Linked DNA regions of Cupriavidus metallidurans CH34. The protein of the gene in region 2 interacts with the protein of the main gene of each other region in a pairwise test. Links are inferred from orthologs where the notes say so. Each region holds a gene or a part of one and is shown on either strand. Other genes may lie near its edges. The genes, in order: RMET_RS09350 and grxD.

Region 1 (3,184 bases), 1.5 Mb from region 2 along the record:
ATGGTTCGCCGGAGGGCATCACGTCGGTTACGACGGTCGATGGCCGCTTTACCGTGCTGATGCCGCACCCGGAGCGGGTGTTCCGTACCGCGACGATGAGCTGGGCGCCGGACGCGTGGAAGCAGATCGCCGATGGTGGCAGCCCGTGGATGCGCATGTTCCGTAACGCACGGAAGTGGGTGGGCTAAGTTCTTATCCAGCCCATGCCAAAGGCGCCCGATTATCGGGCGCCTTTTTCTTTTGGAGCCGCCGTCTGCATTACGGTCAGACAGCCAGACAGCCAAACAGCCAGACGGTCAGACGGTGAGATGCGAGTTCAAGCTACAGCCGTACTGGGCTGGTCCGCAGGGGATGGCGGTGAGGCGGATGGCGTAGGCGCGGACTCCTGCGTCTGCAGGCGGGCGCTCCAGGGCAGGTACCGGGAATAGAGGAGGCGCAAGCGATCGGACCCAGGGGGAATTTTGACTTCTCCGCGGATTTCCATGAAGGCGACCGTGGCCTGTAGCAGTTTCGCTTGCGCATAGCGGTCACGCACGGGGAGGTGAGGGAGCAGGCTACGCCATCGACCGCCGGTACATTCGATATTGGGCATTCCCAACGCGCAATAGACCATGCCGCTGGAGAAGATGTGCCACATTTGCCAATAGCCGCTGGTCACGCCCATTGCTTGATATCCATGGAAGTCATGAAGCCTGCGCCGGAACGCATGGGTTCTGATCTTACCGGGACCGTTGCCAAGTGGAAACCCGCCACCCGTATCAAGATCAAACACGTGCCGTGCAAGGCTGCCCAGAGTGCTCTAAATGAAAAAGCCGGCGCATTAGCGCCGGCTTTTTATCGGATTGGCAACAGATTACTGAATCTTCGCCTTGTCCTTGAGGGACTTCATCATCGCCTGGAACTGCTCGCGCTGCCAGCCCTGATCGCCCATCATCATCTGCTGAAGCTGCGGCTTCACTTCTTCGAACGACGGGATCTTGGCGTCGCGCGTGTCCACCAGTTCGATGATGTGCCAGCCAAACTGGGTCTTGACCGGCGTATCGGTCATCTGGCCCTTCTTCAGGTTGGTCATCGCGGCCGAGAACTCGGGCACGTAGCTGCTGCTGTTGGCCCAATCCAGGTCGCCACCGTTCGCGGCGGAGCCGGTGTCCTTCGACTGGGCCTTGGCCACATCTTCGAACTTGGCGCCGGCCTTGATCTTGGCGATCAGTGCTTTGGCGTCGGCTTCCTTCTCCACGAGGATGTGACGGACGTGGTATTCCTTGCCGTTGCCGAACTGCGCCTTGATCTTCTCGTATTGCTTGCGCAGCTCTTCATCGCTGGCGCCGTGGGTGCGCACGTAGTCCTCGAATACCGCGCCGGCCAGCACGTTCAGGCGGGCCTGTTCCAGTTGCTCCTGCACGTCGTCACGCTGGGTGATGCCGCGCTTGTTGGCTTCCTGGAGCAGCAGTTCGCGGTCGATCAGCATGTTGCGCGCACGGTCGCGCAGTTCGGGAGTTTCCGGCTGGCCAGTGCTGGCGATCAGCTTGTCCACCTTGGCCGACGAAATCGGCTTGCCATTCACAACGGCAGCGTTCTGGGCGAATGCGGGCAGGCTGCCAGCAGCAAGCACAGCCGCCAGGCTGAACGAGAGGACGGAGGTCTTCATGGGGTCAGGTCTGAGAGTTGCGAGTAGCGTCGCGGGTTGCTTCGCGTGATTGATATTCTTGGTCGGTGTACGCGTTGACAGCCAACGCGTGGATTTGCGAGGGGAACAGTTCGCGCAGCGCATCATACACCATACGGTGCCGGGCTACGCGAGAGTGACCCCCGAACCGCTCGCTGACGATGAGCACGTCGTAGTGCCCGCCGCCAGAGGCAGCGCCTGCATGGCCGGCATGGGCGGCGCTGTCGTCGCGCACGGCCAGGCGGGTGGGATCAAGCGCTGCCTGGAGCAGCGCTTCGATGGTGGCGGGGTCAGCTGCCATCCGGATTTCCTTCTGTTCTGTTCTGAATCGATGAGTCCGCGGCGCGGTGGCTTACTCGGACGGGGTTTCCTGGATATGGCGCGACAGCCAGATACTCTGCGCCACAATGAACACCAGCATCAGGCCCATGCTGCCGAACAGCTTGAAGTTGACCCAGGTGTCGGTCGAAAACTGGTACGCCACATACAGGTTGAGCACGCCCATCACGGCGAAAAAGCCCGCCCATGCGACGTTGAGGCGGCCCCACATCGGTTCGGGCAGCGTCACCTGCTTTTCCATCATGGCGCGGATAAGGTTCTTGCGCCATCCGATGACCGAGCCGATCAGGGTGACCGCGAACAGCCAGTAGAGCACCGTCGGTTTCCACTTGATGAAGGTCTCGTTGTGCAGCAGGATCGTGGCGCCACCGAATACGGCGATGATCGCCAGGCTGACCCATTGCATGGGCTCGGCCTTGCCGTGACGGAAATGAACCCAGGCAATCTGGACCACCGTCGCGCCGATCGCCACGGCCGTCGCGGGATAGATGCCGAACAGCTTGAAGGCGACGAAAAAAAGGATGACCGGGAACAGGTCGAAAAGAAATTTCATGCGGATGCGATAAGGTTGGCGGATCGGCGATCAGGCTGGCCCGCGGGCGATCCGCCGCCTGGCAGATCGGTCATGCGACCGGAGTGCGGGTGTCGTCACCCACGATCTTCCGGATCGCGATCATCGAATTTTAGCGCAGCCGAGTTGATGCAATACCGAAGTCCGGTGGGAGCGGGGCCGTCCTCGAAGACGTGGCCCAGATGGCTGCCGCATTCCTTGCAGCGGACTTCCACCCGTGTCATGCCATGGCTATGGTCGGTGTGTTCGGCGATCACTTCGCCGTTGATCGGGCGGAAATAGCTCGGCCAGCCGCAGCCGGCGTCGAATTTGGTGGCCGACTCGAACAGCGGCGTGCCGCAGCCCACACAATGGTAGATGCCCTGGTTCCAGTGGTCCCAGTACTGGCCGGTGAACGGGCGCTCGGTGGCGGCCTCGCGCGTGACGCGGTACTCGATGTCGGACAACTGGGAGCGCCATTCGGCGTCGGTCTTGGTCGTGGTCATGATCGTGCTTCCTGGTAGTGCGGCATTCTTGGGGGCGTTTGGTCTGGATTACGACGAACAGCTGACTTCAAGGCCGGAGGCCCAATCGGGCGGCAGCTTTGCATATGACTCGGCTTCGGGCTG
Region 2 (2,998 bases):
GACGCCGTCAACTCCACCGCCGACAAGGCCAAGGACGCCGTCAACAAGTAAATCCCCTACGTGATTCAGCGCGCGGTGGGGCCGGAATCGGCTTACACTAGGCGCTAATCACAAAATGCCGCGCAAAACCCCGTCGGGATGTTCCGACGGGGTTTTTTGCAAACTGGCGTACCGGTTCCCCAGATGGTCGAAGTCAGTAGTAAGCCGATGTCCCCGAGTCCTCAGGGCGCGCTGCCGCCCGCCCCCACGCTGCGCGAGGCGCTGACCCTCGCAGCCATCGCCGGCCTACCGGTGCTGGAGGCCCGCATGTTGCTCTCGCATGTGACGGGATTCACGCGCACGCAGCTGATCACGCGTGACAACGACCATCTGGACGCGCCAAAACGTGATGCATTTGCCACGTTGCTGGCCCGCCGGCTGACCGGGGAACCCATGGCCTATCTGATTGGAGAGCGTGAGTTCTTCGGCCGTACCTTCCGCGTCACCCCCGATGTGCTGATCCCTCGTCCAGATACCGAAGTGGCCGCCGAGGCATCGCTGGCGCGCATTGCCGACGTCAAGGCGCCACGCGTGCTGGACATGGGCACGGGCTCGGGCATCCTGGCCGTGACGATCGCCCGCGAGCGGCCCGACGCCGAAGTCTGGGCCACCGATATCTCCCGTGGCGCGCTGATGGTGGCCGAAGACAACGCCCGCGCGCTTCAGGCCGAGAACATCCGATTCCTGGTTTCCGACTGGTATGAGGACTTGCCGGTCGGATTGTGCTTCAACCTTATCGTCAGCAATCCGCCGTACATCGCGGAGGGTGACCCCCATCTGGTGGAAGGCGACCTGCGGTTCGAGCCGATCGACGCGCTGACCGATCATGAAGACGGTCTGAGCGACCTGGCCACCATCGTGGCGGGCGCCACCGCGCGGTTGCTGCCGGGCGGCTGGCTGCTGATGGAACACGGTTACGACCAGGGCGCCGCCATGCGCGCGCAGCTGGCCGAGGCGGGCTTTGTCGAGGTCTTCACCACGCGCGATCTGGCCGGGCTCGAGCGCTGCAGCGGTGGCCGCCTGCGCGGTTGATTTCCAGCCCGAATACCCCTACCTGAAGGCAGGGCCCGAATCCGGTAAAATCCGGACCGCTCCCCCCATTTCAGCGGTGCCAGCCTGGCGCCGCGCGCAACCAGAACGCATATCAATCATGAGTGACGTACAGCAGAAGATCGACCAGATCGTGAAGGGCAGCCCCGTGGTCCTGTTCATGAAGGGCACCGCGCAATTTCCGATGTGCGGTTTCTCGGGCCGGGCCATCCAGATCCTGAAGGCATGTGGCGTAGACGCCCCGACCACGGTCAACGTGCTCGAAGACGAAGGGATCCGCCAGGGCATCAAGGAATACGCCAACTGGCCGACGATTCCGCAGCTCTATGTGAACGGCGAGTTCATCGGCGGTTCGGACATCATGATGGAGATGTACCAGAACGGCGAACTGCAATCGCTGCTGAAGGCTTGATGGCCTGACGGCCTTCGCGCTCCAGCACATCATGCCTGTGACCAACGGCCGCGCGCCGCAACGGCTGATCATCGCCATCACGGGCGCGACGGGCGCCATCTACGGCGTCCGGCTCCTGCAAGCGCTCCAGGGGGTGGCCGATGTGGAAACGCATCTGCTGATGTCGCCCGCCGGCGTGATGAACCTGCAGCACGAACTCGACATGGGCCGCGCCGAAGTGGAAGCGCTGGCCGATGTGGTTCACAACGTGCGCGACATCGGCGCGACGATCGCCAGCGGTTCCTTCCGCGCCAACGCGATGATCGTGGCGCCCTGCTCGATGCGCACCCTCGCGGCAATCGCCCACGGCCTTTCCGACAACCTCATCACGCGCGCGGCGGACGTCACGCTCAAGGAGCGGCGCAAGCTGGTGCTGATGGTGCGGGAAACACCGCTAAATCTGGCGCATCTGCGCAATATGACCGCGGTGACGGAAATGGGTGGGATCGTGTTCCCGCCGGTGCCCGGGTTCTACCAGAAGCCACAGACAATCGACGAACTGGTCGACCACACGGTCGGACGAGTACTCGACCTGGTCGATCTGCGCGAGATCGGCGAAAAGCTCGCGCCCGGCTGGGGTGGGCTGAACAACAGCGCGGAAGATTGAAGCGCTGACGCCAGCCACGTACACCCCTCTCCCGATGGTGGACGAGGGATGTGCCCGCCATTCGCCTTACCAGTGGTAATAGCGACGGCCGTAGTAGCCGTAGTAACCGCCATACGGCCGCACCACCACGGCAGGCGGACCCACATAGACCGGCGCGGGGGCCACAGCGATCGGCGCCGGTGCCACGGCTGGTCCGTACGGCGTGGGGTACACCGCGCAACCGCCAAGCATGGCTGCGCCAGCCACTGCCAAACCCATCAATATTTTTTTCATTTCCGCGTCCTTGTAGTGATGCTGCTACCTGCAAGAACGTTATACGGGTGGGTCTGGTAATACAGCGTCAAGCTGCTGTAACCCTTGTTACGATTCGCAACGTATTCGCGCATGTATATACGTGCGCTTTACTCACACATCCGCACATATATCCGATCAAACGTCGAAGCGGATACCCTGTGCCAGCGGCAACGCATCGCCATAGTTGATGGTGTTCGTGGCACGCCGCATGTAGCCCTTCCACGCATCCGAGCCTGATTCCCGACCACCGCCGGTCGCCTTTTCGCCGCCAAAGGCGCCGCCGATTTCCGCGCCACTGGTGCCGATATTGACGTTGGCGATGCCGCAATCGCTGCCCGCCGATGACAGAAACCGCTCGGCTTCCCGCAACGACTCGGTGAAGATGCACGACGACAGCCCGTGCGACGCTGCGTTATTGAGCGCGATGGCCTCATCCAGCGAGGTGTATGGCATCAGATAGAGAATCGGCGCGAACGTCTCGGTCAGCATCGTGTCGTGCTGCGCGTCGGTCAGTACCAGCGCGGGCCGCACGTAGCAGGCATGGGGATAGCGGTCGC

What was found.
Region 1: the proteins of grxD (region 2) and RMET_RS09350 interact in binary tests that used the Escherichia coli proteins (3 or more experiments, as listed by UniProt). The link is inferred for Cupriavidus metallidurans CH34 from one-to-one orthologs.

The regions. Positions count from the first base shown.
Region 1 is NC_007973.1:2,023,251-2,026,434, reverse strand. Bases 311-3,170 are described here. They hold RMET_RS09350 (BolA family protein), read right to left. Parts: upstream 1,968-3,170; coding sequence 1,653-1,967; downstream 311-1,652. Other genes in these bases: RMET_RS09335 (protein adenylyltransferase SelO), read right to left, coding at 3,110-3,170; msrB (peptide-methionine (R)-S-oxide reductase MsrB), read right to left, coding at 2,654-3,061; RMET_RS09345 (septation protein A), read right to left, coding at 2,019-2,558; RMET_RS09355 (peptidylprolyl isomerase), read right to left, coding at 854-1,648. Outside these bases: purL (phosphoribosylformylglycinamidine synthase), read left to right, coding at 1-188; more of RMET_RS09335, read right to left, coding at 3,171-3,184. UniProt on the Escherichia coli protein: Transcriptional regulator that plays an important role in general stress response. Has many effects on cell morphology, cell growth and cell division. Acts by regulating the transcription of many genes, including dacA (PBP-5), dacC (PBP-6), ampC and mreB.
Region 2 is NC_007973.1:3,477,436-3,480,433, forward strand. Bases 172-2,845 are described here. They hold grxD (Grx4 family monothiol glutaredoxin), read left to right. Parts: upstream 172-1,189; coding sequence 1,190-1,501; downstream 1,502-2,845. Other genes in these bases: prmC (peptide chain release factor N(5)-glutamine methyltransferase), read left to right, coding at 208-1,071; RMET_RS16070 (UbiX family flavin prenyltransferase), read left to right, coding at 1,533-2,147; RMET_RS16075 (hypothetical protein), read right to left, coding at 2,214-2,405; amaB (L-piperidine-6-carboxylate dehydrogenase), read right to left, coding at 2,577-2,845. Also shown: RMET_RS16055 (hypothetical protein), read left to right, coding at 1-51; more of amaB, read right to left, coding at 2,846-2,998. UniProt on the Escherichia coli protein: Monothiol glutaredoxin involved in the biogenesis of iron-sulfur clusters.